3 regions of the Propionimicrobium sp. PCR01-08-3 genome follow, and region 2 is predicted to be linked to each of the others. Evidence: riboswitches for the same ligand, from Rfam matches in the RefSeq annotation. Region 2 holds a riboswitch; each other region holds the start of a gene.
The links. A riboswitch is a leader RNA that binds a small molecule or an ion and turns the genes downstream of it on or off. The one in region 2 is predicted to bind thiamine pyrophosphate.
Positions count from the first base shown of each region.

Region 1 (5,496 bases), 1.5 Mb from region 2:
GCTCAACGGCTGCTCGAATCGGTCTTCGGTGACGAAGCCGTGCGCAAGCTGGCGAAGACCGCGAAGGAAGAACTCGACGCGCGAGTGGAAGGCCTGATGGCAGGCGAATTGGTGCGGTTCACCCGGGTCATCGACGAATTGGGCGTCGGTCCCGACGATGCCGAGGCGGTGCGGCAGGCCGTGCTCTCCGTCGAGAAGGCACGCACCGGGGGAGCGTCCTTGCCGAAGGGCGCATCGATGCGTCCCGACGAGATCGAGGCGCCGGGGCAACCGGCGGCATTGCCGCGGAGCGCAGGCCGCTCGCCGGTTGAACTGGAGCAGCTACCCGCAGATAGTGGAGAGATCGTCGACGCAGAACTTGTGCCCGACGAGAAGGAGGGCGGTGAACAGTGATGGCCAGAGCAAAACATTCCGCCGATTCACTCGCTGCCCGCATCCAGGCTCTGGACGAGGCCGCCGACCTCGCCGCCGGGCGCCTGAGCGCAGGCGCGGTGGAACAAGCCCGAGGAGTCACCCGCAAGGCCGATCGCAGACTTGCAATGGCCGGTGACAGCACGGTGATAGCGCTCGCCGGGGCGACCGGGTCGGGAAAGTCGAGTCTTTTCAATGCGATCTCGGGAACCAGGCTTGCCACCCCCGGCATGAAGCGTCCGACCACCAACAAATCGATGGCCGCCTACTGGGGGTCGAAGCTGCCTCAGGACCTGCTGGACTGGCTCGATGTGCCGCAACGGCATCTGGTGCAAGGCGACGATCCGGCGCTGGGCGGCTTGGTCTTGATGGACCTGCCCGACCACGATTCGTCGGTCACGTCTCATCGGGACGAGGCAGACCGGCTGGTCGAGCTCGTGGACATGTTGATCTGGGTGGTCGATCCGCAGAAGTATGCGGATGCCGCCTTGCACAACAACTATCTGCGTCCGTTGGCAGACCATGCCGACGTGATGATGGTCGTGCTGAATCAGGCCGACCGGCTGACTCCCGAACAGCTGCACGAGACCATGCGTGACTTGCGCGGGCTGCTCGACGCCGAGGGATTGTCGAAGACCCCGTGCGTGGCGGTGTCGGCGTTGACCGGCAGAGGCATCGAGAACCTGCGCAAGACGATTTCTGCGACGGTGCGCAGCAAGGCGTCGTCCGCGAACCGGCTGTCGTCCGACATCGCGAGCGCGGCCCGGAGGTTGAGCGCGGAATATGGCGACGCCAAGGTCGCCGCGAAAGTGCCGGACGCGAGAGCCCGCGAGCTGAACAAGTCGCTGGCCCAGGCCGCCGGGTCCCAGCTGGTCGGCGATGCCGTGGTGAAGTCGATGCGCCGCCGTGGCGGATTGGCAACGGGCTGGCCGGTTACCAAGTGGCTGAGCCGTTTTCGTCCGGACCCGTTGCGGATGCTGCACCTGGATGCCGGGCGCCACAAGAAGAGAGCCGCCGAGATCGAACCGGTCTCGGTGCCACACACCAGCCTGCCCACTGCCGGAGGCGTCCAGATTGCGCGGGCAGAAACGGCGTTGCGCGACCTGGCGTCCGCCGCCGGTGACGGTTTGCCTGAGGGATTCTCGGACGCGGTGCGCGAGGCGACCATTGCTCATAGAGCCGATCTGCCGGACGAACTCGACCGCGCGGTGGCCTCAGCCGACCTGGCCATGGATCGTGGCCAGGGCTGGTGGAAACTCGTGCAGGTGCTGCAGTGGATCATCTTCTTCGTCGCCGTGATCGGCGGCGGCTGGCTGCTGCTCGATATGGTGCTGGGCTATCTTCAGCTTCCGCGGATTCCGTCGGTCATGGTGGGCAAGATGGCTCTGCCGACATTGTTCTTGCTGGGCGGGCTGGTGCTCGGGCTGCTCGTGGGGCTGTTGTCGCGTGTCGGTGTCGAACTGGACGCCAGAGCCAAAGGTGCCCGCGCCGAACGCGTGCTGACCAGGGCAATCGTCAATGTGGTGGACCGGTTGGTGATCTCGCCGGTGGACGACGAGCTGGACCGCTTCAACCGGGGACGAAAGCTCGCCAAACGCGCCATCGGGTGAGACCGTGCTAGCGTGAGCCACGCACGGGAGCCCGCAGCAGGGCTGAGAGGGAGGATAAGCCTCCGACCGTCGAACCTGATCTGGATAATGCCAGCGCAGGGAGGCGACCAAACAAATCCGTGCCTGAGATTGAGCGAATGACTGCGGGCGACCGCAGCCCATTCGCGCGATCTTGTGACCCGCAGGGGAGGCGCACTGATGGATACCGACGACCAGTTGGCCGTCATAGCAAACGGCTGGCCGGCCATCTCGGATGCCGATCTGACGCATCTGTTCAACCACCTGGCACGGCGATCCCAAGTTGCCGGAGAACCACGGGTGACCAGGCGCAGTGATCGTCCGATGGCCTCGGCCGCGCTGGCGTTGCTGCCGGATGACAGCGAGATCTTCGTCAAGCGCTACTCGCCGGCCTTGATCACCTCGGAGCAGCTGGAGGCCAAACACGGCTACGTGAATCGCCTTGTCGATCTCGGATTCCCGACCGTTCAATTCCTGAGCTTCGACGACGACTCGACGGTCTTCGACGATGGACGGTGGCTGTACGAGGCCAATCCGAAGGCGCCGGGTGAAGACCGCTATCGTGAGCTGACCTCATGGCTGCCGCCCAAGACCAGAGCCGAGATGGTCGAAATCGGACGCATCGCGGGTAGGCTCCGCGAACTATCCGCCGAGATCCCGATCGTGGATCTGTCGGCTTCTCGGGCCGGTTCGAGCGATGAGACTGCGGGCTCGACTATTCGAGATCGGCCGCTGGGGCATGGGCAAGGCCGGTCACCGGGCCTTGGATGGGAGCAGACACCCGATCAGAGGCGAGGTCAGCTACCTGATCCTGGGCTCGCGAGATTGAACACCGTCTACCAGACCAAGGTGCGATTACTGCTAGGGGAGCCTTCGGACGATGATGTGGACGCCTGGCTTGCCGCGCATCCGGGCGTCCGGTCATATCTGGAAAAGACCGGGCGTGATTTTGCCGCCGACTTGAGGCTGGCGTCCCCGTTCGCCGACCGGCTGGCCGAACTCGGGAGCGGGCCGCAGGCCTGGACCCATGGTGACCTTCATGCGTCCAATACCTTGTGGCGCGGCGATCAGATCACGTCGGTGATCGACTTCGGGCTGGCCTGGCCCAATCCACCGCTGCTCGACTTGGCGATGGCGATCGAGCGACATGCCATCGACTGGCTGGCGATCACTGCCGGGGATGGCGAGGCTTGGCGTCCCGACGTCGTCGACGATGTGATCGGCGGATATCGGCAGGCCTACTCGTTGCCTGCGGCAGAAGGCGAAGTGCTCGCCGACTTGGTGGCCTGCTGTCAGGTCGAGTTCGCGTTGACCAACATCGAATACGCGAGCCTGGCGCCGGTTGATCCCTCGGTGGCCGATTGGAGCTACGAGATCTACTTCCGTGATCATCTGCGTTGGTTCGGCACCGATGCCGGACGCCGCTTCGCCGAGGCGGTGCGAAATGCCGCGACATGACGGTGCGATGCCCATCACGAGCGACAGCGAATCGGCCGCCGAACGAGAACAACCACCTCAAACCCAACGAGTTTTCAAGGAGAAACGAATGAAACCCATACGCCTGCTGCTATCGGGGCTTCTGGCGCTGCCGGTGGCACTGGCCGGCTGCGCCACCGGCGCTGGCACCGACACGGACCAGACTTCGTCCGGCCAGGCGGGCGACGAGGTGAGCATCGTGCTCGACTGGACGCCCAATACCAACCACACCGGCATCTATGTCGCGCAGCAGAAGGGCTACTACGCCGACGCGGGCATCGACCTCGATGTGCTCGGCTATTCGCAGGCCGGCGTGGAGTCGGTGATGGGGTCGGGCGGCGCGGATTTCGGTTTCTCAGGGGTGGAGACTCTCGCCGCCGCGAGGGCCTCCGATCTCGATCTGACAATGGTGTTCAACCTGCAGCAGCGCTCGTCCTACGGTGTGGCGGTGCGCCAGGATTCTGACATCGAGTCCCCGAAGGATCTGGACGGCAAGACGCTTGCCGCCTACGGTGCGGGAGCGACGAGTTTCGCCACCACGCAGATGATCCAGGCCGATGGTGGCGAGGGCAATTTCGACACCGTCGTGGTCGGCACCGGGGCCTTGGACGCAGTGGTCGCCGGCCAGGCAGATTTCGCCGAAGCGCTGGCCACCTGGGAGGTGCTGCAGTACGAGCTGCAAGGCGACGAATTCCGGATGTTCTTCCCGGACGACTACGGGGTGCCGACTTCCCCGGCGCTACTCGGGATCTCGGCGCGTTCCGAGCTGATCGCGGACAACCCGGACCTGGTGACCCGTTTCGTGCAGGCGACCGAGAAGGGCTACGAGTATGCGGTGGACAATCCCGACGATGCCGCACAGATCCTGATCGACGCCAACCCGCAGGTCAACCTCGACCCCGAACTCACCAAGGCGAGCCAGCAGCTGCTGTCGTCCGACTACTGGCCCGATGCCGAGGGCAGCGTCGGGCACGCCGACCTGGAGGCCTGGCAAACCTATCTGGACCTGCTGACCGCAGGTGGCCTGGTCGTGGGCGCGGACGGCCAGCCCTATACCTCAAAGCTGGATGCTTCCGAGCTGGTCACCAATGAATTCCTGGTTTGACGATGAATGCTCTGCGGGCCAGGGCCGCGCAAGGTCCTGATCGGTGCGCGTCGGGCGATGCCCTCGGCGTACCCGGGGCTCATGGGCCGTCGGCCCTGTCGTCCGATGATGCACAGGACGACGAGCCAGACCACGAGTCACTCGACCTGCAACCAGCGTCGACGGCAAGCGGCAAGATGAAGCCCCGCGGTTCTCGGCGAAGCAAACGCTTGGGGCTGGTGGGGCCGTCGGTCGGGCTGGCAGTGCTGGTTTTGGTTGCTTGGGAGTTGGTGGTGCGGCTGGCACACGTCCGGCTGCAGATCCTGCCTGCGCCCTCGGTGATCGTGCGATCGGGAATGGCCGACCTGCCCGATCTGCTCGCCGCAACCAAGGTGACGGCCGCCGAGGTTGCGCTGGGGCTGGGCGTGGCGATAGCGGTGGGCGTGTTCGGCGCCTATCTGCTGTGGCTGCTTCCGCGGTTCGGACGCGCGGCCTCGCCGCTGCTGGTGATATCGCAGACGGTGCCGATGATCGCGATCGCACCGTTGATGGTGATCTGGTTCGGATTCGATGCGACCGCGAAAGTGCTGCTGGTCGCGTTGTTCGGATTCTTCCCGATCATCATCGCGCTCAGCCGCGGGCTTTCCGCGCCGAATCAAGAACAGGTTGATGTCGCTGCCACCCTCGGCGCATCGACGTGGTGGATTCTGCTGCACCTTCGCACCCCGGCCGCCGCCCGGCAACTAATGTCGGGCCTGCGCATCGCCGTCACTTACGCTCCCGCCACGGCCGCTACCGCCGAGTTCGTCGGAGCCCGGCAGGGGCTCGGCATCTACCTGCTCAGCGCGCAGGCATCGTTTCGCACCGATTTGGTCTTCGTCGGCGCCTTCGTGCTCA
Region 1 is NZ_CP127390.1:749,982-755,477, forward strand. Features, by position in the region: gene QQ658_RS03575 (dynamin family protein) at 1-393, shown strand, start outside; gene QQ658_RS03580 (GTPase) at 393-2,021, shown strand; TPP riboswitch at 2,035-2,141, shown strand; gene QQ658_RS03585 (phosphotransferase enzyme family protein) at 2,220-3,497, shown strand; gene QQ658_RS03590 (ABC transporter substrate-binding protein) at 3,586-4,620, shown strand; gene QQ658_RS03595 (ABC transporter permease) at 4,623-5,496, shown strand, end outside.
Region 1: it holds a riboswitch for thiamine pyrophosphate, as region 2 does, so the genes downstream of both, QQ658_RS03585 (phosphotransferase enzyme family protein) here and QQ658_RS11410 (MFS transporter) in region 2, are expected to answer to the same signal.

Region 2 (5,496 bases):
ATCACCGGCAATCCCAGGGTTTCGCAGACTGTCTCGACATCGAGGTGCCATCCGGGGCCCTTGCGCAAAACGATCAGGGCGTCACCGAGACCCCACGCCGCGATACGGCTCCTGGCAGCCATCACGGCCTTGACCTCAGCCGCCACCACCAGGACGGTGACCGCGCGTGAGCGTGCCGGATCGTCGGGATGCGAACCGGCATCGAGTATCACAACGTCGTGGGTTCGCGTCAACGAGGCGATCACAGCATTGATCGACTCGATGCCGGGCAGTCCGGTCGCACCGCGGACGGTCGGATCGAGTCGGGGACGCCCCGTCGAGATCAGATCGACTCCACTGACATTGGGCAACTGGCCGCTCAGATCGCTGATATGCCCGGATGCAGAACTCAGATCCGGCCAGCGCCAGCCAGGCATCTGCTCGGCGCCGAACAGCAGATCGATGCCGCCACCGGTCGAATCGAGTTCGGCCAATGCGACTCTGAACTCGTGTTTGGCTGCACGTTGCGCAAGGCCCGCCGCCAAGGTTGTGGCTCCCACGCCACCGCTGCCGCCGACGATCCGGACGATAACCGGGGCTTCCTCGCTTGCTTCACCACCTTCGGCGAGCAGCGAACTCACGAATCCGGTTTGGGCCGGAAGCACCATCACCGAGGCATCCAATGGAACCGACCAGGTGGTCAAAGCCGTCGCGTCCTGGCCGCATAGATGCACGTTGCGGCGCGCCGGCAGGCCGAGACCCGCCACCGAGGGGGCCTGATCGGAGCCGATCAGCACGACCGATGCGCGGAGCCAATTACGGCGCACCGTCTCGGTATCACGCGCCACCTCCGGGGTGGCCTGCACGGCTGCCGCCGCGGCCATAATGGTCTCGACAATGGCAGAATCTCGGGAAACGATCAAAGGTGCCGACATGCCCAAAGTATTGGCAAGTCGGACCCCGATCGTTCAAAATAGTTGGCCGCTGTGGATAACTCGGAGAATTTCCGCGACGACGGAAGCAGCGGACGGTCTTTGTAACCCAGGTTCACCTAAGCGAAAGGTCAGCGTACGAACACCATGGCAATCCGGATGATCGCGACGGACCTCGACGGAACACTTCTGTTGCCGGACAAAACCACTTCGCCGCGCACCCGGGACGCGATCCGGGCCGCTCAAGAGGCAGGGATCCTCGTGATCCCGGCAACCGGACGATCGGTCATCGACATGCCTGCCATCCTTCCGCCCGAATTGGGCGAGTTGGCGGTTTGCTCCAACGGGGCGGTGGTCTACAACGCTAACGCCGACCAGGTACTCCTGGAGCGTCCGATTTCAGCCGGGGTCTGCAAGACTCTCATCAAGGAGGTATCCAGGCTCGCTCCGGGCACGAAATTCGCCACCCTGATCGACCGCGGCTACGGAATACTGCCTGGCCCTGGTTACCTTTCCTTGATGCAACCGGGCAATCACGGACGCAATCCCGACGACCTCGACGAGATATCACTGGATGAATTGTGGGCGCAGGACGCCGTGAAGATCATCGCCCGGCACGCAAGCATCGGCTTGGACGAGCTCTTCGAGATCTGTCAGCGGGCGTCACATGCGGGCGTCAACCCCACGACATCTGGTGTGCCGTTCATCGAAATGTCGGCGGCCGGAGTCAGCAAGGCCAGCACGCTTGAGCTGCTGGCCACCCGTCATGGAATTGCCACAAGTGAAGTCGCCGCAATCGGCGACTCTGCGAACGATGTCGAGATGATCACCTGGGCGGGGCTCGGTGTGGCGGTCGCCAGCGGCACCCCGGATGCGTTGGCGGCAGCCGACCAGATCATCGCGGCCAATACCGAGGACGGAGTCGCAGCGTTCATTGAGCGCGTGCTTCATGCATCGGACGAACCGGTTCCTTCATAGAACTCAGACTCTCGCCAGCAGTTCGAAGATCATCGGATCGGCTCTAAAGTGGTCTCCATGTCAGCGGTCGGTCGTCTCTCATTGCCCCCCACAGCCTTGCAGTGGCTGGTGGGCGACGAGCCGGTGCGCATCGTCGCTCTCGGCTGCTCGCGGGGCATCGTCAACCGGCTGGTCAAGGAGGGGCACGGAGTTGTCGCAATCGATCCCGACCTCCAGCGCTGCCGTCAGCTTCTTGCCGGCCGCCCCGCGAGCGAGGCCCTCATCGCGATGGTCGGACGCGCGGACGAGCTTCCCGTCCAGCCCTGCGTAGCACATGTAGTACTCCTCGGCGGCCCGTGGCGCTCGCAACCCGGTCGTCCCCGTATCAGTGCACATCAGGCTCACGGCCAGATCAGCCGTGCACTCCAGGCCGGCGGCTGGGTCGCCGGCTGGCAAATCGTCCGGGACGACACAGTGCCGTGGGTGCGCCGATTGATCACTTTGATGCGCACCATCGATCCGGACGCCATGTCAGGCAGCGGAGGCGGCGGCCACGAAGACCTCCTGACGAGCAAGTACTTTCCGCGAATCGAGCGCCGCGAGTTCAGGCTGTGGGCTCCGGTCGCCCGCCGCGATCTGGTCGAGATGGTTTCGAGCCAACGTCAGGTGAGCGGACTGGACGACGCCACCAAACGGCATCTGATCAGCGAAGTGAACCAGATTCTCGATAGCGCCGCTCGCATGTCGGAGCTGCGTCTGCCCTACCAGATGCAGTGTTGGCGGGCACATGTCGATCACCACGAACTCACCCAACCCATCTCTTTCGGCGACGGGTCTCTGGTCATCCCGATCTGAGGTTTCGCCCGCGCCCAATGCGAGCGAACGAGCCCTGGTGCTGCCGCGCAAGCGCCGGATCGCGGAGAATCCGCTTCACCCATTCACCCGCGGTGCCATACTGGGCGGTGGACACGGGGTGCCCCAATGGGCGCTGAGATCACACCCGTGGAACCTGCTCTAGTTCGTACTAGCGAAGGGATTGTCCGCCTTGGATACCTCTGCCTATCAACCAACAGATTCATCGTCCTCGACCTTCATCGCCGACGATCCGCCCAGCGCAACCCAGATCGCCATGCAGTCTTCGATGCCCCGCGAGGGACGCGCCGCCCTGCGCGCCGGAGTCATCGGCAACTGGATCGACAACGTGCACGTCTTCTTGCCGCTGACCGCGCTCGCCCCCGCCTTGGTGATACTCGCCGGCCCCACCGTCGCAGCCAGCACCGGAGCGCTGGTGGTGATCGCCATGATGCTCGGGCGTCCGCTCGGCGGCATGATCTTCGGACGCATCTCCGACAAGCTCGGACGCACCCGCACCACGAAGGTCGCCATCACCGGCACCGCCACCTGCGCACTGCTGATCGCCTGCATGCCAACCTATGAGCTGATCGGCATCGGCACCATCGCCCTGATCCTGCTGCTGCGTTTTCTCGGCGGCATCTTCGTCGCCGGTGAGTATTCGGCAGCGATTCCGCTGGCCATGGAGTGGTCGAAGCCCAACCGGCGCGGCCTGATGAGCGGGCTGATCTTGTCGATGGCGCCCTGGGCACAGGGCTCGATCGCGTTCGCGGTCGCGGGGTCTCTGGTCCTTCTCGGACCCGACCGCTATGCCGCGTGGGGTTGGCGGCTGCTGTTCGTGATCGGCACCTGCTTCTCGCTGGGCATGCTCGCCTACTACCGCTCGCGGGTGGCCGATGCGCCTGTGTTTCATCATGCCAAGAAGGCGCCGGCCCGCCCTCAAGCCGGGGTTCGCGAGGTGCTTTTCGGACGCTAGGCGCCCGCTTTCTGGCAGGTCTTCACCATGATGACCGGTCTGTGGCTGCTCACCAACACCACGGTGATCTTGTTGACGGCGCGCCTCGCGTCGGACGCCGGGTTGCCCGCCACCCAGGTGTCGGTGGCAATGGGTATTGCCTCGTTCGCGCAGGCCATTGCGATGGCGGTAGCAGGCCATCTGTCGACCTTCACCGGACGCCGCAATCTGCTGGTGACTTGGGGAATCAGTTCAGCGGTGCTCGGTCCGTTCTTGTGGTGGGCGGCCGTGAACTCGCACAGCCTCGGACGCGCCGCCTTGCTCGCGGCCGCCTTGCAGGTGGCGACCGTCGCCGCCTACGGCCCGATCGCCTGCTATTTGTCGGAGCGCTTCCCGACCGAGGTGCGCTCGACGGGATACGGCATGGGATACAGCCTCTCGCTGATCATCCCCGCCCTCTATCCCTTCTATCTTCCGTTGCTGGAGGGCGTCTTCGGATCGCATCCGGCGATCATGGGCCTGGTGGCCGTCGGTGGAATCCTGGTCACCGTCGGTGCACTGATGGGGCCGAAGTTGAGCTCTGCAGACATCGAAGCGGACATCGACAGCGTTGCTATGGGAGCCACCCGATGAGTTCTCTGGACTTGGCGAACGACGCCGATCTGGGATCGGTCGCACAGATCATCGCGCAGGTGCGTCAGCGAAGCACATTGGTGCATTGCATCACCGCTGCCGTATCGATGGGCATCGTCGCTGACGGTCTGCTCGCCGCCGGTGTGCGTCCGGTGATGACCGAGACTCTCGAGGAGGCACCCACAGTCGACACCATCGCCGACGCCCTGCTGATCAACCTGGGAACCCTCAGCACCGATGCCATGACCGGGATTCCGGCCACCGTCGAGGTTGCGCTGCGCGACCGGCGGCCGTGGGTGCTCGACCCGACCGCCATCGGAACCGCCCCGGTACGCACGCCGCTGGCAAGGCGACTCCTCGATTCCCGGCCCGCCGTGGTGCGCGGCAACGCGTCCGAGATCGTGGCGTTGACCGGCGGCGAAGGCGGGCGCGGGGCAGACGCGAGCATCGGTACCCAGGCCCTGCAGGTGACCGAGGCCGCCCACCAGGTCGCCGCACGAACAGGCGGGGTGGTCGCGGTGTCCGGTGCGGTCGATCTGGTCACCGATGGCCGTGACGACCGGCACGTGCACCGAGGCGATCCGCTGCTGTCGCGGGTGACCGGCACCGGTTGCCTGCTGGGCGGCCTCACCGCCGCCTGCGTTGCCGTTACCGGTGATCACCTACAGGCAGCGCTGGCAGCCACGATCTGGATGAATATCGCGGGTGAGATCGCCGCCGCCCGAGCCCCGCGCCCGGGTACCTTCCGCGCGGCGCTGCTCGATGCGCTGGACGAGGTCGGCGAGCAGGCAGCGGCGCTCGCAGCGCCAATCCCGTAGAAAATCCCCTGTCCGCGAATAACCACAAATCCTCCGAGAAAGGCCGCCGATGCCGAACCACTCCGCGAATTTCGACCTGCGCTGCTATCTGGTCACCTCGGGTACCGATCGCCGGACCGTCGAGGTGGCCGCCCAGGCAGCCGCTGGTGGCGCCGGCATGATTCAGGTACGTGCGAAGGACATCACTGCCAGGGAATTGCTCGACCTCACGGTGGACACGGCCGATGCCGTGCACGCGGCGAATCCGCACACCAAGGTAGTGGTGGACGACCGGGCCGATGTCGCTTACGCCGCGATGCGTTCGGGCGCGGCGGTGCATGGCGTCCACCTGGGACAAGATGACCTGCCGGCACGCGATGCCCGCGCGATG
Region 2 is NZ_CP127390.1:2,466,691-2,472,186, forward strand. Features, by position in the region: gene ssd (septum site-determining protein Ssd) at 1-914, opposite strand, end outside; gene QQ658_RS11400 (Cof-type HAD-IIB family hydrolase) at 1,071-1,889, shown strand; gene QQ658_RS11405 (methyltransferase) at 1,947-2,723, shown strand; TPP riboswitch at 2,828-2,922, shown strand; gene QQ658_RS11410 (MFS transporter) at 2,914-3,696, shown strand; gene QQ658_RS11415 (MFS transporter) at 3,724-4,308, shown strand; gene thiM (hydroxyethylthiazole kinase) at 4,305-5,126, shown strand; gene QQ658_RS11425 (thiamine phosphate synthase) at 5,176-5,496, shown strand, end outside.

Region 3 (5,496 bases), 1.4 Mb from region 2:
GGCCCCCTCGGGGGCTGGCTCGGCACGTGGTTTGGGTGGCGCCATTCCCTGCTATTGGCTGCCGCATTAGCCGTTCCGCCGATTCTGCTCGGCCTGTTTACCCTCCCAAATAAAAGCACGATCGGGTCTCCATCAACCGAGCCACCTCGTCTACTCCGAGCCCCCGCAGTTCGACGCGCCGTTGCCCAGACGATGCTGCTCGCTGCCCTAGCTTTCGGAGTGTCCAACTACCTACCGCTATTACTCCAAGCTCACTTCCAACTCGACCTCGGCCGAACTGCCCTTCTTGCGACTCCCGCCCTCCTCGGTGTCGCTGTGGGATCAGCTATCGGAGGCCTCGTCTCGGAGCGACACGACACAACCGGCATAGCGTGGGCGATTGTTCTCATCGGTTTACTCCTGGCTTGGACGCCCCTCGTCGCGGCCGCGACTATCGGGAGCGCAATGGCAGCCGCAGGCGTGGGAATCGGACTTCCTTCACAACTCATCGCTGTCGAGCAGATAGCAATATCAGCGCACGCATCCAAAGCAGGCGGCATCATCCAGGCCTCACGCAACATCGGTGGGGCAATCGGTGTCGCCTTCCTCGGTATACCTCTCCAGCTGAACGCAGCTCCTGAAGTTGGGGCCCGATACGCCTTCAGTTTGATGCTCGGCACGGCAATCCTTGCCTCAACGGTTACGGCAATTTTGCGCCGCCATAAGTCATGAGACTACGCACGAGTTCTTACCATTGCAGCGCTGGTTAATCCCATCCGGCTAGGCGATATTCACGAGAACGCGTGTCTGCCGGCCAACGTAAGCAAAGTCCAGCCGGAACACGAGAGTGCTTGATCGGCACGTGGGACCTTCTCCGTCTGGTACTGCAGTGGTCTGACTCCCCGGGCCACTGCAGTACCTGAGTCACTTCCGTATCTATCGATCAGGGGCTACTTCCACAGCTGATAGAAATGGTGCACCGGGCCGTGCCCGTGACCGATGCGCAGCTCGTCCGCGTGTTCGAGGGCCCCGGTGATCCACTCCTTGGCGGCTTCCGCGGTGGACGGCCAGTCGAGGTTGCGGGGACGCAGGGCCGCCAGCGCTGAGCTGAGTGTGCAACCGGTGCCGTGAGTGTTGTTGGTGTGGACGACGTGGGTCGAAATCTCGTGAATTCCGTCGGGGCCGGCCAGCACATCGGTGGCGCGGTCGGTCAAATGATGTCCGCCTTTGACCAGCACCCAGTCGGAGCCAAGTTCCCGCAGCCTGGACGCCTGGGCATGCATCTGGTCGAGGTCGGTCGCCTCGGGCTCGCCCAGCAGGACCGCGGCCTCGGGCAGGTTCGGGGTGATGATCTCGGCCTTGGCTACCAGCCTGCGGATGGCGGCGACCGCGTCGTCGTCCAGCAGCCGGTCACCGGAGGTGGCGACCATCACCGGATCGAGCACGACCGGCACGCTGAGTTCGCCGAGCAACCGGCCGACCTCGTCCGCGAGTTCGGCGGTGGCGAGCATGCCGATCTTGACCGCGTCGATGCGCACATCGGCGATCAGCGTTTCGAACTGGGACCGGACGAACTCCACCGGCACGACATGCACGCCCGCGACGCCCTGGGTGTTCTGCGCGGTGAGCGCGGTGATCACGCTGGTGCCGAAGGCGCCGAGCGCCGAGAAGGTCTTCAGGTCGGCCTGGATTCCGGCACCACCGGACGGGTCACTGCCCGCGATCGTCAACGCGACCGCTGGCTCGGCGGCGGCCGTCCAAGCGTCCACGAGTTCGCGGGTAGCGGCGCCGGCGTCGGGCTGCCCGCAGATCGCGCTGATCACCGAGACCCCTGCGAAGCCGGAGCGCCTGACCGCCGCGGTGTCGGCCGCCTTCACTCCTCCGATCACCACGGACGGCCAGGGGCTGCGGTCTGCAAGGGGGATGAGCTTGCGCATTCCTGTGGCCGGCACATGTCCCGGTTTCGATGCGGTCGGACGCACCGGGCCGAGCCCGATGTAGTCCATCGCGTCCCGGGGAATGTTGGCGATGGCCCACTCGAGCTGTTCAGCGGTCTCCACCGTCAATCCGAGAATGGCGTCCGATCCGAGTATCTCGCGAGCCTGAGCCACCGGCATGTCGTGCTGGCCGACATGCGCACCATCAGCACCGGCCGGGCCGACCAGGTGCACCCGGTCGTCCAGCAGCACGGGCACACCGGTGCCGCGCGCCACCTCGACGACCTGGCGGGCAAGGGTGAGAAACTCGTCATCGCTCGCATCGGGGTCGCGCACCTGCACCAGCGTGGCGCCCGCCGCTATCGCCTGCCGGACGGTCTCGGCAACGCCGAGCGACCCGCACTGCGCAGTGTCGGTAACCAGATAGATCGAGAGATCGAGATTGTCGCGCACGCTCACGACAGCTTCACCCGGTCTGCCGCCTGCTCGGGAGTGAGCGCGTCGAGGGCGTCCAGCAGCCCGACCACGAAGCTGCCCGGGCCTTTCGCTTCGGACGCGGAGACCTCCGCGGCGATGTTGAGGTGGGACGTCGCAGCGATCGCGGCGTCCAATGGATTGGTGACCGATGCGTAGGCGGCCATCACCGCGCCCAGCGAACAGCCCACGCCGGTGACCTTGGCCAGCATCGGGCTGCCGTTTGCCAGCTTCACCACGTCGTCGCCGTCGGTAATGACGTCGACCGGCCCGCTGACTGCCACCACACAGCGGTACCGCCTCGCCAACTCTCGGGCGGCGTCGATGGCATCGAGCGTGCTGTCGATGGCCTCGACTCCCCTGCCACCCGAGGTGGTGCCGAGGAATCCCAAGATCTCGGACGCGTTGCCGCGCAGGATGGTGGCGGGGTTCGCCTCCATCATCTTCTTGACTTCGCCCGTGCGCCACAACAAACCTCCGGCGCCGACCGGGTCGAGCACCCAGGGCTTGCCGGCAGCGACCGCCGCCGCCGAGGCCAGCCGCATGCCTTCCATCTGTTCGGCGGACGGGGTCCCGTCGTTGACGAGCACACCGGAGGCGACATGGGTGGCGAAATCTGCCGCCTCTTCGGGGTTGTCGCACATCGCAGGTGAGGCACCGACCGCGTACAAAATATTGGCGGTGAAGTTCATCACCACCTGGTTGGTCAGGCATTGCACGAGCGGCGTCTGCGTCCGCAACGCGCTGATGCTCTCATTGAGAGCCGAAACATGAGAACTGAGGGTCATCGCTGACGTCCCTTCGCTAGCACTACCTAGATCAGGTAACTACGGGTCTGGTCTCAGCCGGTACCTTCCCCGGCACCCCGCGTCTGAAAATGAGATTAGCACCCTGTATCGGCACAGCCGCGCCCCGAATCGACGGCCGCGCCCGAGATACCTGGCGCGGATGTCGATTTCGAGCGCGTTTGTGTTGGGCACGGCGCGGTTGGCGTCAACTACGACTCAAAATCACATCCAGTCGCCGGTCGCGTGCTCGATCTCGGCACCGATGGTCGTGTCAGCGCCGTGGCCGGTGTGCACGACGGTGTCGGCGGGTAGCACGAACAGCTTCTCCTTGATGGAGCGCTCGATCTGTTCGCGCGAGCTGAACGAGCGTCCGGTTGCCCCAGGGCCGCCTTCGAAGAGGGTGTCTCCGCTGAACAGCACTCCCACGGCGGGCACATAGAAGCAGGTCGACCCCGGCGTATGGCCCGGTGTCACTATTGCCCGGATCTCGGCCCCACCTACGGTGAAGGTGTCGCCGTCGGCGATGTCGTCGTCCCATTCGATGCCCGGCAGGGTGAGGTCCCAGACGGGCTTATCGGCCGGGTTGAGCAAGACCGGGGCGTCAAAGACCGCCGCGAGGTCCGGAACATAGCGGATGTGGTCGTCGTGGGCATGCGTGAGCAGCATGCCGATGCATTCCCGCTCGCCCACCAGATCACGAACCGCGTCGATGCTGTGGGGCGCATCGAAGACAACGCACTGTGTCTCGTCGCCGAGCACCCAGACGTTGTTCTCGACATCGTAAGTTTCGCCATCCAGGCTGAAGGTGCCCTCGGCGATTGCATGATCGACCCGAATGCTCATTGTTGTCCCCTCCTGTTGTCGGCAAATTCGGATGAGGCGGCTGCGCTGCCCGCCTCCGATAGTGGCCTGTCGTGCCCGCGGGATCGGCAATACCGAGATTGCCTGCCACGAGCCCTGCGGTTGCCGAGGGCGGTCACGAGTTCACCACCACCGTTCTCAGCACGTTGCCGTCGTGCAGATTCGACATCGCCCGGTCGGCACCGGCCAGGTCGGTCGTGCCGGTCACGAACCGGTCGAGCGGGAGCCGGCCCTGCAGATAGAGGTCGACCAGGTAGGGGAAGTCGCGCTCGGGCAGGCAGTCGCCATACCACGACGACTTGGTGGCACCCCCGCGCGAAAAAACATCGGCCAGCGGCAATCGCAGTTCGGCGCTCGGCGCGGGCACGCCCACCAGGACCACGCGTCCGGCCAGGTCACGAGCGTAGAAGGCGGTCTCAAAGGTGGCCGGGATGCCGACGGCGTCGATCACCACGTCCGCCCCGAAGCCGCCGGTCAGCTCTTGCACCTTGGCGACGATCTCATCTCGGCCGAGCCCCCTGGAGTCGATCAGATCGGTGGCTCCCAGGTCGCCGGCGGCCTGCAGCTTCTTCGCATCGATATCGATCGCGATGACCTTCGTTGCGCCTGCCAGTACCGCCCCTGCCACGGCGGCACAGCCGACCCCGCCCAGACCGATGACCGCCACGGACTCCCCTCGCTGCACGGCACCGGTGTTCAACGCCGCGCCCAAACCTGCCATCACTCCGCAGCCGAGCAGGCCGGCCACCTCGGGCCTGGCGTCCTCGTTCACCTTGGTGCATTGCAATTCGTGGACGACGGTCTGCTCACAAAAAGCCCCGATTCCCAAGGCCGGAGTGAGTTCGGTGCCGTCGGGCAAGGTCATTTTCACCGATGCGTTGAACGTGTTGAAGCAGTATTGCGGCTGGCCCTTCTTGCAGGCCCGGCATTCGCCACACACCGCGCGCCAGTTCAGCACGACATAGTCGCCGACCCCCACATGGGTCACCTCACTGCCCACCTCGACAACGCGTCCGGCCGCCTCGTGACCGAGCAGGAACGGGTAATCGTCGGTGATATCGCCTTCCCGGTACGCCAGGTCGGTGTGGCAGACGCCGCAGGCCTCGACCCGGACGACGACATCGCGCGCCCCAGGGCCGGGGATGACGATATCGGTCAGCTCGGCGAGCTGCTTCGCCTGCCTGGAAACGACGCCTTTGACGGTACGCGGCATGAATCGGACCTCCTGGTTACGGCTGCTTGCCCACCTGGTTTCGGCTATTCGACCACCATAACGGTGAGCTGCGACAAAAGAACGCATGATCGCCAGACTTCCGGCAGCGCAATCGCCTGAGGCCGAAGTACCGATCCGCCGATCACGTCGCGGGCTTCACAACCTTCGTAGTGACAAAAGCGCGAAGCTACGCGCCGGGCGTCGTGAGTGCCCTCTTCGTATCCGGTGCTCATGAACGAGGAAC
Region 3 is NZ_CP127390.1:606,544-612,039, reverse strand. Features, by position in the region: gene QQ658_RS15335 (MFS transporter) at 1-711, shown strand, start outside; partial or broken gene thiD (bifunctional hydroxymethylpyrimidine kinase/phosphomethylpyrimidine kinase) at 930-1,700, opposite strand; partial or broken gene thiE (thiamine phosphate synthase) at 1,722-2,369, opposite strand; gene thiM (hydroxyethylthiazole kinase) at 2,372-3,178, opposite strand; TPP riboswitch at 3,170-3,268, opposite strand; gene QQ658_RS02940 (MBL fold metallo-hydrolase) at 3,401-4,021, opposite strand; gene QQ658_RS02935 (S-(hydroxymethyl)mycothiol dehydrogenase) at 4,155-5,252, opposite strand.
Region 3: it holds a riboswitch for thiamine pyrophosphate, as region 2 does, so the genes downstream of both, thiM (hydroxyethylthiazole kinase) here and QQ658_RS11410 (MFS transporter) in region 2, are expected to answer to the same signal.